3 regions of the Embleya sp. NPDC050154 genome follow, and region 1 is predicted to be linked to each of the others. Evidence: riboswitches for the same ligand, from Rfam matches in the RefSeq annotation. Region 1 holds a riboswitch; each other region holds the start of a gene.
The links. A riboswitch is a leader RNA that binds a small molecule or an ion and turns the genes downstream of it on or off. The one in region 1 is predicted to bind cobalamin.

Region 2: another riboswitch for cobalamin. It lies ahead of ACIBSV_RS02140 (prenyltransferase/squalene oxidase repeat-containing protein); the one in region 1 lies ahead of ACIBSV_RS15160 (energy-coupling factor ABC transporter permease).
Region 3: another riboswitch for cobalamin. It lies ahead of ACIBSV_RS25340 (cob(I)yrinic acid a,c-diamide adenosyltransferase); the one in region 1 lies ahead of ACIBSV_RS15160 (energy-coupling factor ABC transporter permease).

The regions. Positions count from the first base shown of each region.
Region 1 is NZ_JBITJP010000006.1:100,196-107,770, reverse strand. It holds gene ACIBSV_RS15180 (PP2C family protein-serine/threonine phosphatase) at 1-245, shown strand, start outside; gene ACIBSV_RS15175 (energy-coupling factor ABC transporter ATP-binding protein) at 264-1,112, opposite strand; gene cbiQ (cobalt ECF transporter T component CbiQ) at 1,109-1,852, opposite strand; gene ACIBSV_RS15165 (energy-coupling factor ABC transporter substrate-binding protein) at 1,857-2,252, opposite strand; gene ACIBSV_RS15160 (energy-coupling factor ABC transporter permease) at 2,249-2,962, opposite strand; cobalamin riboswitch at 2,990-3,199, opposite strand; gene ACIBSV_RS15155 (RDD family protein) at 3,389-3,934, opposite strand; gene ACIBSV_RS15150 (class II aldolase/adducin family protein) at 4,081-4,935, opposite strand; gene ACIBSV_RS15145 (hypothetical protein) at 5,728-6,099, shown strand; gene ACIBSV_RS15140 (NAD-dependent epimerase/dehydratase family protein) at 6,424-7,338, shown strand; gene ACIBSV_RS15135 (glutathione peroxidase) at 7,468-7,575, shown strand, end outside.
Region 2 is NZ_JBITJP010000001.1:457,345-464,919, forward strand. It holds gene ACIBSV_RS02120 (ECF transporter S component) at 1-422, opposite strand, end outside; gene ACIBSV_RS02125 (ABC transporter ATP-binding protein) at 419-2,149, opposite strand; gene ACIBSV_RS02130 (CbiQ family ECF transporter T component) at 2,146-3,381, opposite strand; gene ACIBSV_RS02135 (hypothetical protein) at 3,378-4,406, opposite strand; gene ACIBSV_RS02140 (prenyltransferase/squalene oxidase repeat-containing protein) at 4,403-5,899, opposite strand; cobalamin riboswitch at 5,997-6,138, opposite strand; gene metE (5-methyltetrahydropteroyltriglutamate--homocysteine S-methyltransferase) at 6,320-7,575, opposite strand, start outside.
Region 3 is NZ_JBITJP010000012.1:129,788-137,362, forward strand. It holds gene ACIBSV_RS25320 (ABC transporter permease) at 1-2,532, opposite strand, end outside; gene ACIBSV_RS25325 (ABC transporter ATP-binding protein) at 2,532-3,365, opposite strand; gene ACIBSV_RS25330 (DUF5708 family protein) at 3,639-3,833, shown strand; gene ACIBSV_RS25335 (Ig-like domain-containing protein) at 4,036-4,581, opposite strand; cobalamin riboswitch at 5,216-5,342, shown strand; gene ACIBSV_RS25340 (cob(I)yrinic acid a,c-diamide adenosyltransferase) at 5,401-5,994, shown strand; gene ACIBSV_RS25345 ((2Fe-2S)-binding protein) at 5,970-6,788, shown strand; gene ACIBSV_RS25350 (hypothetical protein) at 7,157-7,575, shown strand, end outside.

The DNA of each region.
Region 1 (7,575 bases):
TGATCGAGGACGCGACCTTCGAGGGCGTCAAGGGCCGGCTGGGCACCGGCGACGCGCTCCTGTTGTTCACCGACGGCATGGTGGAGATGCCCGGCGAGGACATCGCCACCGGCATCGACCGTTTCCTCGGTGAGGCCGAGCGGCTGGTCCGGGACGACTTCCACGACGCGGCGCGCCGGATCGTGGCGGCGGCCGGGCGCAACGTGGGCGACGACCGCGCGGTGGTGCTGCTGCGCCGGCGCTGAGGTCGGCCGGGGGTTCGCTCAGTGGGCGGGCTCCGCGGTGCTCGGGGCCGGACACGCCAGGGCCGCCAGTTCGGCTGGCGTGCGCGGCAGGGTGCCCGCCGGGGCCAGCCCGTGTGCGGCCAGTACGGCGGCGGCCGCGTGCGCCCAGGTCGGCCGCAGGCTCGCGGCGGCCAGCAACTCGGTGTCCGCGAGCAATTCGTGCGCCGGCCCGGTGTGCAGGCGCCCGTGTGCGAGGACCGCCGCGTCGTCGGCCCAGCGCAGCGCGAGGTCCACGTCGTGGGTGGCCATCACCACCGTCGTCCCGGTCGCACGCAAGTGGGCGAGCGTGTGCAACAGCGCTTCCTGCCCGGCCGGATCCAGGCCCGCGGTCGGCTCGTCCAGCACCAGCACCTCGGGCCGCATCGCGATCGCGCCGGCGATGGCGACCCGCTTGCGCTGGCCGAAGGACAGCAGGTGCACGGGCCGCTCGGCCAGTTCGGTGATTTCGAGCGCGGCCAGTGCCTCGGCCACCCGCGAGCGCACCTCGGCCGGGTCCAGATCCAGGTTGAGCGGCCCGAACGAGACGTCCTGGGCCACCGACGCCGAGAAGAGCTGGTCGTCGGGATCCTGGACGACCAGTTGCACGGCCCGCCGCAGCGCGGTGAGCCCCTTGCGGTCGTGCCGAATCGGCACCTCGTGCAGTTCGACCCGCCCCGAGTCCGGTGTCAGGCCGCCGGTCAACAGCCGCAGCAGCGTGGTCTTCCCGCTGCCGTTGGGCCCGAGCAGCGCCAGCGCCCGCCCGGTCGGAACGGACAGGGACAGCCCGCTCAACACGGCCGGCCCGTCCTCGTAGGCGTAGCCGATCTCTCGTACCCGCAACGGAATCACGGCACCACCGATACCAGGAGAAGAGTGGCGGCGACGACCGCCGCCACGACGAACAGGGAGCCCGCGACGAACGCCCGCGAGATGCGTACCTCGTCCACCAGCACCCGCAGGCGCCCGTCGTAGCCGCGTCCGGCCAGACCCGCCTCCAGGCGCTGGGCGCGGGCGAACGCGTGCACGAAGACCGCCGAGCCGAGCCCGGCCACCGAGCGCCAACGGGCTCGCCGGGTGCGGTGACCCAGCCGGCCCGCCTGGGCCTGGTTGATCCGCGTGGTCGTGTCGTAGAGCAGGAACAACATTCGATACATCACCGCGGCGACGTCCACCACGGCGGCCGGCACGCCCACCCGGGTCAGCCTCGGCAGTACGTCCGACAGCGGTGTGGTGAACGCGAACAGCAGCATTGCCAGGCCCGCGGCGGTGGAGCGGGCGAGCAACTCGGCGGCGTGGCGCGGCCCGTTGGGGGCCCAGCCGACGCCGTCCGCGCCGATCGTGACGAGCAGGGCGAGCGCGCCGGTGGCGGCGAATCCGAGCGGCGCGCGGGCGGCCCGCCACAACCGCCGGGCGGGCACGCGCGCGAAGCCGAACGCGACGACCAGGACGGTCGCCGCGACCAGGACCGCGCCGGGCCACGGCGGCAGTGCCACCGCGCACCCGAGCAGCCCGAAGGAGAGCACGGCCTTGTCGGCCGGATGGCGGTGACGCCACGAACTCGCGTGCGCCGCCGCGTCGATCGGCAGCACGGAATCAGCGGCCCGGGACCGATGCCGGCGTCTGGTCCGCTGGTGTCGCCCCGGCGGCATTCGCCGAAGCGGCGGTCGGTTCGTCGGGCGTGTCCGAGGCATCCGGCGCGAGCCGGCGGCGGGTGCGCTTGACCCCGAACATGTAGCCGACCACGCCCGCGCCGAGGGCGGCCTGCAACGCGAACAGACCGGACTCGATCTCTCCGGACGGCGGTTCGTACAGCGGGCTGAACCACGGCTCGTAGTCCGGGTCGTTCTCGGTGATCGCGGTCTCCGCCTGGGTGTCGGCGCCCGCGAACGGCTCGTCCTTGTGGTCGCCCATGCCGAACACCACGGGCAGGACCGCGAGCAGTACCACGGCCAACACGATCAGCAGGTTGATCTTCGTGGAGCGCTTCACTTGGACTTCTCCTCCTCGCGCGCGATCCGCGCGTCCGTGACCACACCGAGCCGGACCAGATCGCCGCGGCTGGACTGCCGCAACAAGCGCACGACCAGGACGGTCAGCAGACCCTCGCTGATCGCCAGCGGGATCTGGGTGAGGGAGAAGATGCCGCCGAACTTGGCCAACGCGCCCGCGAATCCGCTGTCCGGGTCGGGGAAGGCCAGGGCCAATTGCACGCTGGTGACGCAGTAGGTGCTCAGGTCCGCGACGAACGCGCCCACGAACACCGCGACATCCAGCGGAGTGGTGCCGCCGCGTCCGTCCAGGAGCGAACGGGCCAGCCGATACGCGCCGTAGCCGGCCCACGGGCCGACGATCGCCATGGAGAACACGTTCGCGCCGAGCGTGGTCAGCCCGCCGTGCGCGAGCAGCAACGCCTGGAAGAGCAGGGTGATCGTGCCCAGTACGGCCATGATCGGCGGCCGGAACAGGATCGCGCCCAGTCCGGTACCGGTGGGATGGGAGCAACTACCGGTGACGGAAGGGATCTTGAGCGCGGACAGCACGAACGAGAACGCGCCGGACGCGCCGAGCAGCAGCGTGTTCTCGGGTTTGTCGCGTACCTCGCGGGTGAGCGCGCGGGCGCCGTGGACGACGAACGGGGCCGACGCGACGCCCCAGGCGGCAGCGTGTTCCCAGGGCAGATAGCCCTCTGCGATATGCATGAGGAAGGGTCCCTCTCCAACACCTCGTGGACGGACGATCGCCGTGGCCGGTCTCCTGGCTGACGGGTCGTACGTTCACATCTCCGCCTTCCCGGGGCCGCGCGAGCGGTCCCAGTGGCTTCCCGCGGCGACGAATCAACGTTTCCGCGGGGGTGGAGGAGAACTTCCCGATCACAGTGGCGAGGGCCGCGCCGGCATCGAACCGGCTTCCCGAGCACCACGGCGAGCCGACACTAGTGGTCGGATGGACATGGCGACAAGATGGCTTTTGCAAACCGTGCGCAAGACCACAATGCGGGCGGAGCGGTCGAGCAATTGCCGCATTCCGGAGCGTGATCGTCGACGGGTGCGGCGGGGCGCGATTGCGGTGCGATGCGGAGTGGCGCGGTGTGGCGCGGCTCGGCGCCGAGGCACGCCGCGCGGTGCTCAGTCCAGGCCGGGTCCTCGGCCCCGGACCACCACGGTGCCCGCAACCCGGTCACCGACCCGCTGGCGCCGCTCGCTGGTGAGCACCGCGGTCAGGCCGACCGCGCCGAGCGCGAACGCGTCGACGCACAGCAGCAGCCAGCGGATCCCGAGCTGACGCCGCCCCGCCCGCCCACCGGACACGTCCACGACCCGGATACCGAACATCTGCATGCCCCACGTGCGCCCGTCGTGCTCGGCGGGCCGCAGTACCCAGTACCAGAACAGGATCGCCAGCGCGACCATCAGCACACCGACGGTGATCGTCGCGGTCAGCGGGCCGCTGCGGATCGAACCGTCGGGATGTGTGGGCAGCAGGACGAACAGGAACATCGCGGCGCCGGGCAACAGCGCGGACGCCAGCACGTCCACCACGAACTGGCCGATCCGGCGCCACAGCACCGAGGGGCCGACCGGGCTCGCGACCTCGGGCAGCCACACCCGGGCGCGCGGGCGGGCGGGCCGCGCCGAGCGGGCGAAGTGCCGCGGAAGGCTCCGTTCGTACATGCTGTTGTACTTTCCGCAACCGGGTGATTTGACTCCCGACGCGGCCGGATATCGGCGAGATTGCGCCCGGTCGGCGGATCCGGTCGGCGGCCGGGACCGGATGGCCCGGATCCGGCGCCGACGGCGGCGATCGGATTCTCGGGTGATCAGATCGTCATCGGGCCGTCCACGCCGAACAGGTCCGGCTCGGAGCGGCTGATCACGTCGTACAGCGGTTTGTAGTTGATCCAGGCGACCGTGTCGTTGCCCAGTTGTTCCCGGGTCAGCCGCGCGTTTTCCGGCGTGATCGGCTTGAGCTCGCCGGCCGCCTGGGCGAGCAGCTGTACCTGGCAGGAGCGCTCCATGGTGATGAACCACCACGCCGCCGCGTCGACCGACTGCCCCACCGTGAGCAGGCCGTGGTTGCGCAGGATCAGCGCCTTCCGCGGGCCGAGCGTCTTGGCGATGCGGCGGCCCTCCTCGGCGTCGAGTACGACGCCCGCGTAGTCGTCGAACAGCTCGTGATCCTCGTAGAACGGGCACACGTCCTGAGTGATCGGTTCGAGTCGGATGCCGAGCGCGGAGATCGCCCGGCCGTGCACGGAGTGGCTGTGTGCCGCCGCGACCACGTCGGGACGGGCCGCGTGGATCTGCGAGTGGATCGCGAACGCGGCCTGGTTGACGTGGAATCGGCCCTCGACGACCTGTCCCTCGTGGTTGACCAGAATCAGGTCGTCCACGGTGATGTGCTTGAACGACATCCCGAACGGGTTGACCCAGAAGTGATCGGTGAGCTCCGGATCACGCGCGGTGATGTGGCCGGCCACCCCCTCCTCGAAGCCGAACCGACCGAACAGCCGCAACGCCGCGGTCAACCGCTCCTTGCGGTGCCGGCGCTCCTGTTCGACGGTCTCGAACGTGGGCGGCAGGGCGAAGCTCAGGTCGGCCGGGGACACCGGCAGCGGCGGGGTCGGCTGCCGGCCCGGCACGTCCTGGGCCTGCGGAGCATCGGTGCCGGACATGTGCGTCTCCTCGAACTCGACTCGGACTGCTATGCGGGGCGTGGGACGCGGCCGACGCTACCGGCGAGTCACTTCCCAGGACAGCCCCCGACGGCGGGCCGTTCGTGCGAGGCCGGGGATTTTAGCGCCCGGGTCGCGTTGGGACCGGGTTTCCGGAAATTAATCGAATATTGGCCGCAGGGCTCTTCGAGCTGCTTCTACGCTGCCGTTCAGTGAGTCCGGGAGGTCGAGTTCGAAGCAGTCGAACTCGAATTTCCGGACCCGCGACAGACGCACAAGATACGGGCAACGCGCAAAGTACGGGCGCGCGGAAAGAACGGGCGCACACAGGGGGAAGGGGCGCGTGACTTGAGCGGCGGGGGCGTGAATTCGACGGAGGTTGTGAGTATCGGCGCACGGGCGCCCTCGGCGACGCCCGTGTTCGGCCGCGGCGATCCGGTGCCGGTGCGGGCCAAGGCGGACGCGGGCCGGCGGGGTTCACCCGCCCGGGCTTCGACGTCGAGGAGCCCGATCGCGAGGAGTTGGGCGGAGATGGCACAACCCCCGCGAAGGTCGAGGCCGTCCCGGCGCAGATCAGGCGACCTGCCGACCGGGTCCGACACCGAGTGGACCCCTGTGACCGAGGCGGATGTCATCGAAGCAATCGAGGCCGATCCCAACGCAGCAGTCGACGCCGACCCGATCGCGGTGATCCCGGTCGGGCCGCCGACCCCGGGTGTCGCAGCAGTGCCCGAGGACGAGCCTGTCGGAGTCCACCGGAAAGCCGCACCGCCGATCGCCCCGGAGGCAATCATGGCCAGTATGGAAACGGCCCTCAAGGAAGCAATGACGATCGAGGGCGCCGTGGGTGTGGCCCTCGTCGACTACACGAGCGGAATGGCGCTCGGAATTCTCGGCGGCAGCAAGGAACTCGACCTGAACGTGGCCGCCGCCGGAAACACCGACGTGATGCGCGCGAAGATGCGCACGATGGAGATGTTGCACCTCGGCGACCAGATCGAGGACATCCTGATCACGCTCGGCAAGCAGTACCACGTGATCCGGCCGCTGAGCGGCCGGGCCGGCAAGGGCCTGTTCCTCTACATCGTGCTGATGAAGGACCGCGCCAACCTCGCGCTGGCCCGACACAGCCTCAAGCGTATCGAGGAGGAGATCGAGGTCTGAGTTCGCGCCCCGGCGGCGCGTTCGAGGCCCGCCGTCGGGGCCCGCAGACCCATCCTCGATACCCCTGGCGCCCCCGCCACCCCCGTGCGGTGGGCGCCATCGGGGTGTCCGGGGACCGGCGCGAGGGTGCCCGGCAAGCCGCGCGCGGGTGTTCGGGACCACGTGCGAGGGTGTCCGGGGCCACGTGCGACCGCTCTGGTCTCCCTGCTCCGTCTCGGATATGACGGTACGTCAGATGTACCGTCGAAGCTCGACGTCGTACTTCGCGTACGGATCGCAGCCGGATCCGTTACGGATCGCGTACCCGAGTCCCCGAGGAGCCGCATGCTGTCCGGCGAGAAGATCCTGATCACCGGCCCCGCGGGCCAGATCGCCTACCCGCTGACCGAGTACCTGGCCCGGGACAACGAGGTATGGGGCATCGCCCGCTTCTCGAACGCCGAGGACCGCAAGCGGGTGGACGCGCTGGGCGTGACCACGCGCGCCGTCGACCTGGGCTCGGGCGACTTCGGCGACCTGCCCGAGGACTTCACCCATGTCCTGCACCTGGCCACCTTCCAGGGTCCCGGGCTGGACTACGACGAGGCGTTGCGGGTCAACGCGGAGGGCACCGGGCTGCTGCTCCAGCACTGTCGACGGGCCAAGGCGGCGCTGGTGATGTCCACCGCGTCGGTGCTCAAGCCGCATCCCGACCCGATGCACGTCTTCCGTGAGACCGACCCGCTCGGCGACGCCAACGTCTCGCACGCGCCCACCTACTCGGTCTCCAAGACCGCCGAGGAGGCGGTGGCGCGCTACTGCGCCCGCGCGTTCGACCTCCCGGTGGTGATCGCCCGGATGAACGCCTCCTACGGCCCGGGCGGCGGCCTGCCGACGATGCACCTGGACGCGGTGCTGGCCGGGCAACCGATCGTCACCCGCTGGGATCCGTGCATGTACAGCCCGATCCACCAGGACGACATCAACAGCCAGACGGCGGCCCTGCTGGACGCGGCGTCCACCCCCGCGACGGTGGTCAACTGGGGCGGCGACGAGCCGGTGAGCGTGCAGGACTGGGCGGCGCACATGGCCGATCTGAGCGGCCTGCCGGCCGAGGTGGTGGTGCGCGAGCAACCGGGCACGCTGCGCGGTCAGGTGCAGGACACCGGCAAGCGCGCGGCGATCACCGGTCCGTGCGCGGTGGGGTGGCGCGCGGGACTGGCGGATGTGTACGCCACACGGCGTGGTGATTCGGCCTGACGCGGTCGGGCAGCCTACCGCTGTGCTCGATAGCGTCGAGTCTTCAGGTCTTACTCGCGCCGTCTCGGAGCGCTCCACGTCATCGGATCGCGTCGCTGCGAGCGGCACCACGCAGGAAGGACAACGATCATGGGCATCCTCGATACCCCCATCGCCACGCTGGAGGGGGAGCGTACGACCCTGGGCGGTGTCACCGAGGGCAAGGTCGCACTGGTCGTCAACGTCGCGTCCAAGTGC
Region 2 (7,575 bases), on a different contig from region 1:
GCGGTCAACAGGGCCGAGGCGAACAGGGACGTACACCCGAGCACGAAGCCGAAACCCGGCCCGAACACCCGCCCGGCCAGCACGAGCATGAAGAACACCGTCTCGATGCCCGCGGTGCCGGCCCCCAGCGGACGCAGGGCCGCGTTGATCGCGGACAGCACGCCGAGCATGGCCAGCGCCTTGGAGTCGAGACCGCCGCTGGTCATCTCGGCCAGCACCACCGCGACCACGAACGGCAGGGTGACCGCGAAGATCAATGGCGCGTCGCCCGAGTGCGCGGCCGATTCCGGCGAGGGCGAGGCGAACAACGGCCACAGGAACATCGCCAGGCCCGCGATCGAGGCGATGGTGAGCACGATCGCGGTGCGCGGGGTGATCCGGATGGCGTTGCCGCGCTTGGTCGGGGTCGGTGCGATCGTCATCCGGTCGTCTCCCGGTCTTGGGCACGGCCGCGAACGTCGCGTGGCGCGGGCACGGACTCCGGCGGGACGAGCCGCGAACGGTCGGCGTCGTCGGCCGCGTCGGCTTCGGCTTCGGCTTCGGCTTCGGCAAGGGCGTCGCCGACCGTGGCGACGGTCAGCCACTCCGCGGGCGCGAGGATCTTGGCCACCTGTGGCGCGAACGCCGGCGAGGACACCACGACCTCGGCGGTCGGGCCGTCCGCGACGATGTCGCCCTCGGCCATCACCACCACACGGTCGGCGACCTGGGCGACGAATTCGACGTCGTGTGTGGCGAGTACGATCGCCCGTCCGGCGTCCGCGAGTTCGCGCACGACGCGGACGAACCGCCGCTTCGCGTGGTAGTCGAGCCCTCGGGTGGGCTCGTCCAGCAGCACGACCCTTGGTGCGGCGACGAGTTGGATGGCCAGGACGAGCGCGAGGCGCTGCCCCTCGGAGACGTCGCGCGGGTGCAGGGCCCCGTCGATGTCGGGCGCGATGCGGTCCAACAACGCCCGGCACGCGCCGGCCTCGGCATCGGATTCCCGGTCGGCCTCGGCGCATTCCGCGTCGACGGTCTCCAGGTAGAGCAGATCGCCGGGGGTTTGCGGGACCAGGCCGACCAGTGCGCGGGCGCGCTGCGGGGCGGCTTTGCCCGGATCCTCACCCGCGACGTCCACCGTGCCACCCTGGCGGGGTCCGGAGCCCTGAAGGGCCCACAGCAGCGAGGACTTGCCGGAGCCGTTGCGGCCCATCAACGCGGTCACCTGCCCGGGAGGCAGATCCAGGTCCAGGCCGCGAACCGCGATCACGTCGCCGTAGCGCACGATGATCCGACGCGCCGTCAGCAACGACGCCGACGGGCCAGCGGGCGAACCCGGCTGCGGCGGCGTCCGGCCGACCAGGCGTGCGCGCAGCGGCGCGGCCAGGCGGCGGGCGTCGCGCACCGACAACGGCAGGGGTGACCAACCGGCGAGCCGACCGAGTTCGACCACCGGTGGGGCGATGTCGCAGGTCTGAAGGATCTCGGCGGGCGGGCCGTCGCGGACGGTGCGGTCGCCGGGCAGGTGCACGAGTCGGTCGGCGTACTGCACCACACGTTCCATGCGGTGCTCGGCGACGATCGCGGTGATGCCCAGGTCGTGGACCAGCCGGGTGATCGCGGCAAGTACGTCCTCGGCGGCGGTCGGGTCCAGCGCGGAGGTGGGCTCGTCCAGGACCAGTACGCGCGGGTGCGCGGTGAGCACCGAGCCGATCGCGACGCGTTGCTGTTGGCCACCGGAGAGGGTGCGCAGCGGGCGATGGCGCAGTTCGGCGATGCCCAGCAGGTCCAGGGTCTCCTCGACGCGCTTGCGCATGACCGGCGAGGGGATGGCCAACTGCTCCATTCCGTAAGCGAGTTCCTCCTCGACCGTGTCGGTGACGAAGCCCGCGAGGGGGTCCTGACCGACCACGCCGACCAGGTGCGCGAACTCGCGCGGTGGCCGGGAGCGGGTGTCGATTCCGTCGACGAGCACGCTGCCGCGCAGGGTGCCGCCGGTGAAGTGTGGGACCAGACCGTTGATCGCGCCCAGGAGGGTGGACTTGCCGGCGCCGGTGCGACCGACGACCAGGCACAACTCCCCTTCGGGAATGCTCAGTTCGACGTCGCGCAGCGCAGGTTCCGGCGCGTCGGCGTAGGTGATGGTGACGTCGCGGAATTCGATCACCGGACGGACTTCTCCCTGATGGTGGTGCCGGCATCGGCCGGGCCCGGGGTCGGTGTGCCGGCCGTCGTATCCGGCCGGGGCACGGTGTCGCCGAGCCGGGGCACGGTGAGCGGGGGCGGCGGTGCCAGCCACGCGGGCAGCGCGCCCACGACCAGCGCGAGCGCCGGCAGCGGCGCCAATTCGGGCCACGCGAGCGGGCTCAGCGACGGATAGAGGTTCCCGGCGTCGATCCGGCTGGTCAGGTAGAGCAGCGCACCGGTGCCCAACCCGCACGCGGCGACCGCGAATTCGGCGAACCGCCAGCGATCCGGCAGGTAGACGCTGCGGTTGATCCGCCGGCCGGTGAGCACGAAGCCCATGCCGGCGACCACGATCCCGCCGGGCAGCATGGTCGCGCCCAGATAGCGCGGGGCGCTGCCGTCGAGCAGCGCGTACACCCCCACGCAGACGCCGAGCAGGCCCACCAGGGTCAGTACGCCGGTGAGCAGTCGGATGGCCCGAGGCAGGTGCCGGTTGCGGCCGTACCCGCGCGAGTCCATCGCGGCGGCCAGCGCGAGCGATCGGTCCAGCGCGTCCTGGAGCACCGGAATCGCGATCGAGCGCAGCGCCCGCATGCCCTTCTGCGCGCCGCCGCGCAGCCGGCGGGCCCGGCGTACCCGATGCACGCTCTCGATGAGTTGCGGTGCCACCGACAGCGCGACCACCACGGCCGCGCCCACCTCGTACAGCGCCGCGGGCACCGCCTTGAGCATGCGTTTCGGGCTCGCGAGTGCGTTCGCCGCGCCCAGGCACACGATCATCGTGGCCAGCCGCAGCCCGTCGTAGAACCCGCCCAGCACGTGCTCCAAGCCCACCGGGCCGAACAGGTGGATGCCCGCCGCCCACGCGGGCAACGGGATCTCCGGGAGGTCGACGAGCACATGGCCGCTCGCCGCCCCCGCACCGAAGATGATCCGGAACAACACGCGCATCACGATGATGAACAGGCCCAGGAACAGGTACATGCGAAAGGCCAGAGCCCACGGCGCGTCGCCGCGTCGGTTGGCGACGACGAACCCGGCCACGGCCAGGATCAGCGCCAGCAGCAGCGGATTGGTGGTGCGACTGGCGGCAGTGGCCAGGCCCAGGGCCCACAACCACCACGCGCCGGGATGCACGGTGCGCGGCAAACGCCCGCCGCCGCGCCGGAACGCGGCGGCGATCGGCGTTTGTTTCGGGTGGGGCACGGTCATCCCGATCCGTCCGCGCGTGTTCGCCGGCGCCAGGCGGTGAACCCGGCCGCCGCGCAGATGGCCACGAACAGGGCGATGCCGACGATGGTCATGGTCGGGATTCCGTCCTGCTTCTTCGTCGCCAACTCCTCGCCACCGGTCCACGTCTGACCTTGTGGCGTGACGCCCGAGGGCTGCGCGGACGGCGCGGCGGAACCGGGCTCACTCGCCGCCGCGGTCGGCTCCTCGCTCGTGGGCGCGGCGGGCGGCGGCTCGGATTCCATCGGGTTGCCGGACACGCCGGGCCCCGGGGCGAGCGGATCGCTCGTCGAGGTGCCGGCGCCGGTAGCGGTCGTGGTCGAACCGTTGGACGTGGTCCCGGCGGACGTCGAACCGGTCCCGCCGGCACTGGAGTTGCCGCCCGGGGCGGTCGACGTCGTGCGGTTGGCGCCGTTGCCCTGCGGCGGTTGCGGGTTGTCGGTCCGGGGCGGCGGGTCCTGCGTCGCGGGTGCCGCCGGGCGCTTCGGTGCCACCCGGGGTGGCGGGTTGGTGGTCTCGGTCTTGTTCTTGGAGAACGACCAACCCTCGAAGCTGCCGAGCGGTGGCTTGCGGTTCATCACACCCCACTGGCTGTACGTCCACGAACCGCCGTTGGACGAGTGCCAGTACGACCAGTACGCGGAGGCCGGCGGCGTGTCGATGCACGCCTCGGAGTTCGCGCCGGGCCTGCCCTCGACCCGGCAGATGAACGCCTCGCCCCAGCGGGCCACACCGGCGATCTCGATACCCGCGTTCTTCAACGCGGCGTGACCGGTGGCCTGGTCACCTCGTGCGCAGCGCACGATGGTCGTGCCGCCCAGTTCCTGGAAGTCGATCACCACCGTCACACCGTTGGCGTCCGGGCAGTAGCCGGGGGTGCCCTTGGCGGTGTCGACCGCGTGCGCGGTCGGCGCGGCCACGGTGACCTGGGCGGTGGCGGGCAGCGCGAGCAGGGCCAGCGCGGTGACCACGCGGGCTGTTCGGCCGCCCCTCCCACGGCGCCTCATGTGCGCTTTCCGTTCGTGCGCCGCGCGCCGGCACGCACGGCGAGGCCGGTGCCGACCAGTCCGAGGGAGAGCATGAGCAGTCCGCCGACCTGGGCGCCGGTTTTGGCGAGGCTTCCGCCGCCGCCCTTCGTGGTGCCCCCACCGCCCGAGCTGCTCGTGCCGCCCGACACCGAGCCGCCGGTGCCGGCGGTGGTGGTCGTCGCGGACGCGGTGATCGACGCGCTCGCGGTCTGGGTGAGCGAGGTGGTGGGTGTGCCGGACGTCGACGCGGACGGCGTTTGGGACCCGGTGTGAGTGGCCGAGCCGGTGGGCTTGGGGGTGCCGGAGTCGGTCGGCTTCGGCGAGGTCGAGGCGGTGCCGGTCGGCTCGGTGGGGGCCTTGCCGAGGTCACCCAGCGGGACATCGGCCAGCACGAGCAGGGCCTGCGGGGTCGCGCGGCGCCATTGGTCGCGCTGGAAGTCCGGAATACCCTCGGCCTGGGCCGAGGTGAGGGCCTCCGCGTTGTAGGCGATCGTGCCGATCTCCTTGTCGGCGGCGCCCGCGTTGTCCTTGGTGATCTGGTGCTTGACCACCCACGCGGCGGCCTTGTCCGCCTCGGCCCGGTAGCCGGCCGCGTGCAGGGCCTGGCCGGCCAGGCCGGTGCTGTTGGTGTTCGATGCCGCGGTGGGTCCGGAGCCGCCGAACGAACCGTCCTCGCGCTGCTCGGACTTCAGCCAGTCCACGCCCTTCTTCGCTGCGGCCGCGGCGCCGACCGACTTGCTCTCGGTCGCCGCCGAGAGCAGCGCCTGCACGGCCATGCCGGTCGAGTCCGGGTCCAGCACGGTGGTCGGGGTGTCCTGGCAGGTCGAGCCGGTGCTGCCCAACTGACCCGGATACAGCCGGAATCCGCCGCTGGGGCACTGCTGCTTGATCAGGAAGTCCACCGCGCTCTGCGGCACCCCGCCGCTGCGGGCCAGACCCAGCACGGCCAGCGACTGCCCGAACGCGTTGCTCGAGTCGGGACTGCCGGTGAGCTTGTCCCGGATCCGACCCGCGTCGTCGCCGGCGTCCGCCCCGGCGATCAGGTCCAGCGTCTCGGCGCGCATGTCCAGGCCGCCGAACCTGGTCGGATCGCGGTCGGCGATCACGGCGGCGAAGAGCACCTTCGCGGTGGCACCCGCGATCCGCGAGCCGGGCATGCCCCACTCCTCGGCGCTGTTGTACTTGCGGATGTTGGCGGCCACCGCGTCCGCGGCGGCCTTGACCGCGGCGGGCTGTGAGCGGGTGGCCGACAACGCCATCATCGTGTCGATGGTCAGGCCCCAGTCGGAGCCGGCGAACCCCGGTATGCCGCCGTCGACCAGTTCCCCGGCCTGCCATTTCGCCGCCGCGACGGCGTTGTCGGCGTGCGGGTTCGCGGCGTCTGCCGACGCGGAGAAGACGGGGGAGGCCGCGACCAGGACCGCGCCGCAGACCGCGACGGCGCCGGTGTTCCTCACGGTGAGCCAGGACATCGATGGGACCCTTCCGAGACCAACGCGTCCCGGGAGCCGACCAATGCGGGCATCGGTCGGGCGTCCGGGCCTCAGCGTGTAGTCCACGACAGCTGGAGCCTTCAATTCGTACGCACCCAGGCATTCCGACTCGCGGCGGCCTTTCGGCCGCCGCCTACGGTTGCGGGTCAGTGCCGGACTTCGACCGGCTTCCCCTGGGTTTCGAACTATGAAGTTGAGGGTGCCGACACACGTCGGCGTGTGGAGCATACGGAGCATTCCGGCTGTCGGACAACAGCACGAGCATGCGATCAACGGTGCCGTGCGTCACCAACCGTGAGCCCGCGGTGGACAATCGCACGCCGTTCGGGCACGCATGGCCGCCGCGACGACCCGGACCGCCGGGGCGGGGCGTGCCTTCCCCGCCCCGGTGGTCCCGACTCAGGACGCGGCGTCGGGGAGCGTCGCCCGTACCCCGCGCGCCGCCGCCACCAGGTTCTCCAACGAGGCGCGAACCTCGGGCCAGCCGCGGGTCTTGAGGCCGCAGTCGGGGTTGACCCACAACCGCCCGGCGGGGATCGCGGTCAACCCCTCGTGCAGCAGAGCGGTCACCTCCTCCGCACTCGGGACGCGCGGGGAGTGGATGTCGTACACACCGGGACCGGCCTCGCGCGGATAGCCGTGGGCGGCGAGCTCCCGGGCGACCTGCATGTGCGAACGGGCGGCCTCCAGGCTGATCACGTCGGCGTCGAGGTCGTCGATCGCCTGCACGATGTCGCCGAACTCGGCGTAGCACATGTGCGTGTGGATCTGGGTGGCCGCGCGCACGCCGGAGGTGGTCAGGCGGAACGACTCGGTGGCCCAGGCCAGGTATTCGGCGCGGTCCGCGGCGCGCAGCGGCAGTGTCTCGCGCAGCGCTGGTTCGTCCACCTGGATGACCGAGCCCCCCGCGTCCTCCAGGTCGCGGACCTCGTCGCGCAGCGCCAGGGCGACCTGCCGGGCGGTGGTTCCGAGCGGCTGGTCGTCGCGCACGAAGGACCACGCGAGCATGGTGACGGGGCCGGTGAGCATGCCCTTGACGGGGCGGTCGGACAACGACTGGGCGAACGAGGTCCAGCGCACGGTCATCGGCTCGGGACGGGAGATGTCGCCGGCCAGGATCGGCGGGCGCACGTACCGGGTGCCGTACGACTGGACCCAGCCGTGCCGGGTGGCCACGTATCCGGTGAGTTGTTCGGCGAAGTACTGCACCATGTCGTTGCGTTCGGCCTCGCCGTGCACCAGGACGTCGATTCCGGCCTTCTCCTGGAAGGAGATCACGTCGCGGATCTCGGACTCGATGCGTTCCTCGTAGCCTGCCTCGTCGATGCGTCCGGCGCGCAGGTCGGCGCGGGCGGTGCGCAGCTCGCCGGTCTGCGGGAAGGAGCCGATCGTGGTCGTCGGCAGCAACGGGAGTCCCAGGTGGGCACGTTGGGCCGCGGCGCGCTCGGCGTAGGGCAGGCTGCGCCGGCCGTCCGCGTCGGTGACCGCGGCGGCGCGGGCACGTACGGCGGGGTCGCGGGTCAGGGCGGAGGTCTTGCGCGCGGCCAGGTCGGCCCGGTTGGCGGCGAGATGGGTCGCGATGGTGTCCGTGCCCTGGCCCAGGCCGCGGGCCAACGTGACGATCTCCTCGGTCTTTTGCCGGGCGAAGGCGAGCC
Region 3 (7,575 bases), on a different contig from region 1:
CGTGACCGGGTTCGTGCGCAGGGCGTTCCAGGTGGGCAGGAGGGTGGCCGCGAAGGTGAGTGTGGCCGCTGTGGCGACCACGGTCGCGTAGATGGTGATCGGGCCGGTCGGCAGCCACGAGTCGGTGAGGGACAGGCTGAACGGGATCACCGCCGCGGCCGCCGCGGCCGTGCCCAGGATCACGCCGATCAGCGTGGTGAGCGTGGCCTCGACCGCGGCCATGTGCATGATCTGGCCGCGGGTCGCGCCGTTCAGGCGTTGCAGGCCGAACTCGCGGCGCCGGTTGTGCGTGGCCAGGATCAGCGAGTTGATCAGGGCCAGTGTGGTGTAGAGGGTCAGCATGCCGATGATCAGGTAGTTGGCCCAGGCCTGGGTCTTGGACTCCTCGGCGTGCGTCTCCAGCAGCGCGTCCCGGGAGGCGGCCCGAACGCCCTGATGCTCCTTGGCCCATGCCCCGAGCGAGGCGACCAGCCGGTCGGGGTCGGTGCCCTCGGCCGCGCGCACCAGGATCTGCGCGGGCAGCCCGTTCGTGGTGTGCGGCGCGAGCAGGGACACCGGCAGCAGCAGCGAGTCGTAGCCCGGCCGGCTCTCGAACAGCGCGACCACGCGCACGTCCACCGAAGCGCCGTCGCCCAGCCGCACGCGGACCGTGTCACCGGGCCCGCGATGGATCGACCGGGCCAGACCCCGAGGGATCGCCACGGTATTGCCGCGCAACTCGGACAACGACCCGGAGGTGGCCGTCACAGCCGTGGCGGAAAGGCCGAACTCAGCATCCACACCCTGGAGTTGCAGGCCGTGCCGACCGTCCGGCGCGGTCCGCGGCTGCTCGATGAAGCCTTCGCTCGCGGCGTACGCGCTCGCGCTCGCGACGCCCGGAATGCTCCGTACCCGCTCGGCCAGAGCCGGGTCGAGACCGCCGCCCGCACCGGTCAGCACGGCGTCGGCGCGCAGGCTTTCCGTGTACACCCGCTCGGCGTGCGTGGTCGTGGTGGTCTGCAGGTACAACTGGCCGGTGCTGATCGCCACCGCGAGCATGATCGGCGTCACCACGGCGGCCGTCCGCACCGAGGTGATCCGTGAGCCGAGCATCGCGATCCGGCCGGACTCGCCGGTCAGCGCGCCGAGCGGAAGGGACAACACCCAGGTGAGCAGCTTGGTCAGGCCGGGGGCGAGCAGGGCCAGGCCGATCGCGGCGCAGATCACCGCCGGGCCCGCCGTACTCCCGGCGATCGGGCCCTCCAGGACGAGCACGGTGACCAGGCCCAGTGCGGTGGCGCCGGCCAGCGCGATCAGCGCGAGCACGAATCGGAACCAGTTGAACCAGCGCTGCTGGAGCGCGGATTCGGCGAGCGCTTCGGTCGGCTTCGCGGTCACCGTGCGCCGCGCGCCGATGAAGCCGCCGACCAGTGCGGTCAGCAGCACCGCGCCCGCCGCCGCGACCGCCGGGATCCAGCCCTGCTCGAACCGCACCGTCTCGGCGACCATGCCGGACGCCACCAGTCGGTCGAAGAGCACCCGACCGGCGGCGGGTCCGGTGAACCACGCGACGCCCGCCGCGAGCACGGTCACCAGGAACGTCTCGCCGAGCAACATCCTGCGCAGCTGACGCGGTGTCGCGCCGATCGCGCGCATCAACGCGAACTCGCGGCGGCGCTGCTGTACGGACAGCCCGATCGTGCCGGCCACCACGAACACCGCGACCGCGACGGCCAGCCCGCCGAAGACGCCCGCCAGCGAGATCAGGTCGGACTTGTCCGCCAAAATCTCGGGGTACTCGACCGCGCCGCGATCGTCGCCGGCGAGGATTCTGGCCCGGTCCTCGTTCAACGCGCCGGCGACCCGCTTGCGCAGCGCGCCGAGATCGGCGCCCGGGTCGGCCACGATCGCGATGTCGGCGATGGTGCCGGCGGGTGCCGCGAGCCGCTCGGCCTCGGCCGCCGCGAAGAACATGGTGGCCCGCGGGACGGTACGCGCCGGCTGCGCGATGCCGGTGACCCGGTACGCGGCCGAGCCGCCGTGTGCGGCGATCTCGACCCGATCGCCCACGGCGACGCCCGCGCGGCGCGCGAGCGCGGCATCCAGGACCACCTCGTCCGGCCCGATCGGCGCGGCCCCTCGGGTGAGCGCGTACGGCGTCAGCGCCGCCGACTCCCAGGCGTGCCCCTGTGCCTTGCGACTGCCGCCGGCGCCGGTCAGCGCGGTCTCGAAGGTGCGTTCGCCGACCGCCGCGCGCACACCCTCCAGGCCCCGCACCCGATCCACGAGCCGCGCGTCCAACGGCACCCGCTCGGCCAGGGCGAAGTCCCGCTCCCGGTCCCCGGATCCGTCGCGTGGGCCGGTGAAGGTGGGATCACCGATCACCAACAGCGAGGCTTGGGCCAGGCGTTGCGGTGGCGCGTTGTTGCGTACGCCGGTCTCGAGCAGCCCGCCGCAGGCCATCACCACGGTCGCGCCGAGGCACAGCGCGACGAAGGTGGCGACGAAGCCACCGGCCCGGAAGCGCAACGTGCGCAGCGCGAGCCCCCACATCAGCGGATCCCGCCGAACGTCGGCCGCCCACCCGGGAGCGGGGCTTTCGCGAACGCGCCCAGGTGGGTCATGCGTTCGGCGATCGCGTCCACGATCGGCGCGTCCAGCCGGTCGGCGATCCGGCCGTCGGCGAGGAAGACCACGTGGTCGGCGAAGGACGCGGCGATCGGATCGTGCGTGACCATCACGATGGTCTGGCCGTCGGTTCGCACGGACTCCCGAAGCAGACCCAGCACCTCGGCCGCCGTCCGGGTGTCCAACGCCCCCGTCGGCTCGTCCGCGAACAGCACGGCGGGGCGTACGGCCAGCGCGCGGGCGATCGCCACTCGTTGTTGTTGGCCGCCGGACAACTCGTGCGGCCGGTGCCGGGCGCGGTCGGTCAGGCCGACGCGCGCGATCACCTCGGCGATCCGCCGACGGTCGGCGCGCTTGCCCGCGAACCGCAGCGGCAGCGTGATGTTCTGCTCCACCGTGAGGGTGGGCAGCAGGTTGAACGCCTGGAAGACGAAACCGATCCGCTCCCGACGGAGCCTGGTCAGCGCGTTCTCGTTCAGCTCGGCGAGGTCTCGGCCGGCCACCGCGACCGTGCCCGACGTGGGTCGGTCCAGGCCGGCCGCACAGTGCAGGAAGGTGCTCTTGCCGGAGCCGGACGGACCCATCACGGCGGTGAACGACCCGTGTTCGAAGGCGAGGGTGACCCCGTCGAGGGCGGCGACCTGGGCCGAGCCCTTGCCGTACACCTTGCGCACCGCGTCGAGCCGGACGGCCGGTGCCTCGGCACCCTCCCGCTCGTCCCCGATCGTGTGTCGTGGCCGTGTCGGTCGCCCGCTCACGTTCGTCCCTCCGCCGTTCCGGCCGCTCCCCGTTCACGGCACCGGATCCACGCTAGGAGCGTGAATCGGGCGTGCCCATGGGGCTGGCCGCCCTCCGGGGGTGGGGCCCGCCCCCATTCCCGGAGGCCCCGACGAACCCACCGGCCGCGGCGAACCCGGACAGGGCCTAGGCCGAAGTGTGTACGCCGGTTCGTTCCCGCGGAGGGCGTGCCGGGCCGGGGCCCGGACCTAGCCTCATAGCCGTACCCGCAGGTCGAGTGGAGGAGGAAGACCGTGGCGAAGGCACGCGGCTCGTTGACGGCCGGCCTGTTGAGCGCGGTGGTGGGCGGAGCCCTGAAGCTGTTCGCGGACGACGTGGACACACCGGTGGTCGCGCTCGGGAAGATCGGTGTCGTGTTGCTGATCGTCGGCATCGCCGAGCTGCTGTACGGGCTCTACCAGCTCACCCAGGAGGCCCGGAAGGGCTGACCGGGGCGACACCGGCCGGACCGAGGAGGCCCGGAGGGGCCGATCGGGGTGACGAGCCTGGGAAGGGCCATCAGACCGAAGAACCCCGGAGCAGCCGATCGGGGGAAGAGCCCCGGAAGGGCGATCAGACCGAAGAACCCCGGAACAGCCGCCGATCCGGGCACGGAACCCCGAACGGTTGATCGAAGCGACCCGGGTCCGCTCAGCCGGGCCGCCGCCGGCCCGGCCGCCGGTGGGCGACGAAGGCCAGGACACCCGCCCCGAGCAGGGCCGAGCCGAGGAAGGCCACGAGCAGCGACCCGCCGCCCGGATCGATCCCGGCGCGCGGACGCGCCGCCGACGCGGCGGAGGGCGCGCGGAGTTCGTCGACGCCGCGATGGACGCCGAGCTTGCCCGCCCGGGTCTCGACCGGCCGGCCGGACGCACCGGGGCCGGCCGCCACGTCGATCCGCACGCTCGCGGTGGCCTCGCGGCCGAGCCGGTCGACGATCGTGTAGCGAAAGTTGTCGCGTCCGGTGAAGCCCGGCCCCGGCGTGTACCGCAGCACCGAATTCGCGTCGCCCCGCTCGTCCGGCTGGAGCACCAGGCCGTGTTCGGGATTGGTGTACGACAGCACGACCAGCCCTTCGCCGGAGTCGCCGGCCAGGACCGGGACGTCCACCGACTGCCCGGCGCGAGTGCCCACCCGATCGGCGACGGCACGCGGGACGGGTGGCAGGTTCGGCTCGGGCTGGTCCCTGGACCGCACCCGGTCGCCGGACCCGACGGGGCGCCCGGCGCCGGCGCTCAACAGCGATGCGGATGGGGTGGGGCCTGCCGTCCCCGCGCCGAGGGGTCCGGCGGGCGGGGCGGTATGTCCCGACCCGGCGTCGAAGTCCGCAGCGGAAGGAGTCGGTCGCGCCGAGCCGGCATCGAAGAGCGGTACGGAGGAGGCGAGATGCATCCCCTCGGGGCCGAACCACCCCGCACAGGCGGCTGGATGCCCCGACCCGGCTCCGAACAGCGACACACAACACGCCAGGAGCACGCCCGCTCGACGTACCCGACATGCCCGACCCACCCGACGCGTCGGACCGGCTGGTTCAGGTGTTCCGGACACCGTGGACACGCATACCTCCGGCACTGATTTCCCGGCACGGCCGGATCGCGGATCGACTCACCGGCACCCTCCGGCGCCCGTCGGCACCCTTCGGCGCCGATACCGCCGGGCCGACGCCGGCCGAGGGAGCCGCTCTCGGAATCCGATCCTGGGCTTTACCCGCGCCGGTCCGGGGCTCGGCGCGCGGACCGGCGGCAAGCTTCACCCGCACGCGTGGTCCGGATCCGACGGTGGACCGGGCCCGTCGCGCGTGTCATGGTGGGAGGCGCAAGGCGACGGCGGTACGAGGAAGCCGGTGTGAATCCGGCGCGGTCCCGCCACTGTGATCGGGGAGCGACTCCCGAACCGGCCACGGCCCCGAGACGGGTCGGAAGGCCGGGAGGAGCGATGATCCGAGAGCCAGGAGACTCACGTCGTCGCCACCTCACCAACCGGGGCGGATTTCCCCGAGAGAGGCCGGTGCCGACCATGTCCTTGGTTTTGAGCCGGATCTACACCCGTACCGGCGATGCCGGCACGACCGCGCTGGGCGACAACTCCCGTACGCGCAAGACCGATCCGAGGTTGGCGGCGTACGCCGACACGGACGAGACCAACGCGGCGATCGGGGTCGTGCTCGCGCTCGGCGACCCGCAACCGCAGACGCGCGCGGTACTGGCGCAACTGCAGCACGACCTGTTCGACGTCGGCGCCGACCTGTGCGCGCCGATCGCCGAGGGGGACACCCGGCTGCGGATCACCGAGGCGGACGTGGCCCGGCTGGAGGAGCACTGCGACGCGTTCAACGCGGAACTGGCCGCGCTGCGTTCCTTCGTACTGCCCGGCGGCAGCCCGGCCGCGGCCCTGCTGCACGTGGCCCGCACCTCGGCCCGACGTGCCGAGCGCTCGACCTGGGCGTTGATCGAGGCGGACGAGCGGGCGACGGCAGGCGGTGCCGCGACCGTCAACCCGCTCACCGCGCGCTACCTCAACCGGTTGTCCGACCTGCTGTTCGTCCTCGCCCGGCGGGCCAACGCCGACGGTGCGGGTGATGTGTTGTGGCGTCCGGGCGACAGCCGCTGACCGGCGGGCGGTCGCGGTCCCACGGCGGCGGGCCGCTGCGCCGGCTCGCCGACGTGGGGCCCTACTTCGAGCTGCGGACCGGACCGATCACCGACGGCGCGGGCTTTCGGCCGTTGGCCGAGCTGTACGACCCGGCCGCGCCCGCCGCGTGGGCGGCCCGGGTGGAGCACGTACGGGCCCGGCTGCGGACCGAGGAACCGCGTGTCGCCGCGTCGATCCTGTATCTGGGCGTGGCCTCGCGGCTGTGGTCGGTGGCACTGGGTGCGGCGGTGCTCGGCCGGGTGGTGCCCGACCTGGATCCGGCCCGGACGTACTGGCGCTTCCCGGACGCCGGGCCGGTCGAGTTGTGGGCGCCCGATCCGGCGCCGGCGCCGGTGCCGGACGATCGCTCGGGGATCGAGCAGCTGCACGACGCGGTGCTGGTCGGGCATCTGGTGCCGCTCGCCGGGGCGACCCGAGCGGTGGTGCCGGTCGCCGAGCGGCTGCTGTGGGGCAACGCCGCGTCGGCCCTGGTCGGCGCGGCCCGCGTGTTGCACCGGCACCTGGCTCCGACCGAGCCGGAACTCGTGGCGACCACACGCGTGTTCGCCGACGGCCTGTTGGCCGCAGGCCGGTTGCGTGGAACCGGCCTGCACGGTGCGCTCGGCGCGTTCCGCCGCACCACGTGCTGCCTGTACTACCGGATCCCCGGGGGCGGTACGTGCGGCGACTGTGTCTTCCACGACAAGCCGCCGCGGCCGGCCCGGACCCGGATCGGGTCGTCGGCATCGGGTTTTCGGGGGAACGCGGGCTGAGCACCGTCGGCCTGCCCGTTCGGTTCGCTCGGGGCACCGGGAACCGTGTGTCGGGTCCCGCGCGGAGCGGCCGATCGGGTGAATCGGTCGGACACGCCGAGCCGCGCATCCGGGTGACATTCCCGGATCCTCGGCCCGGTTGTTTCTAGCCTCGGCCACGAGACACCGAATCCGGCATCGACGAATGCGAACGCCGGGGCCGTGTCCTCGGTCCTGCCGGGTCTGCGCCCCCGGCAGGATCGGGGAGACGGCCCCGGCCGTCGAAGGCCCGCCGAGGACGAATGACCGGGCGCCCCCGGGGCAGGCGCCAGGCGCGGTCCTCGGCGGTGACGCGAGGACATCGAGACCGTGAAGAGGAGTACGCACCGATGAGTACCCCAGGCCGAGACTCCGGCGGCAGGTCCGCGTCGCGCGATCCCGACGAGGTCGCCGCGTTCCCGACCGTCCTTCCCCCCGCCGTCGAATCACCCACGCAGAGCGCACTCCCGCAGCAGGAGCCGACGCTGAGCCGCAAACGTGAGCAATTGGATCACGCGGTGGAGGAGTTGACCCAGGCCGAGCCGCCCGAGACGGTGCACCGCAAGGTGGGTGAGGCCGCGGAGCAGGTCGGCCGAGGAAGCGACCGTGCCGCGGGGCGGGCCCGACGCCGGGCCGAACGGCTCGAAGCGGCGGCCGGCGAAGCCGTCGAACAGGCCGCGGGCACCGTCCGCGACCGGGCCGGGGAGGCCAAGGACGCCGCCCGTGACCGGGCCGGGCAAGCGAAGGACGCCGCGCGGGAGGGGGCCGG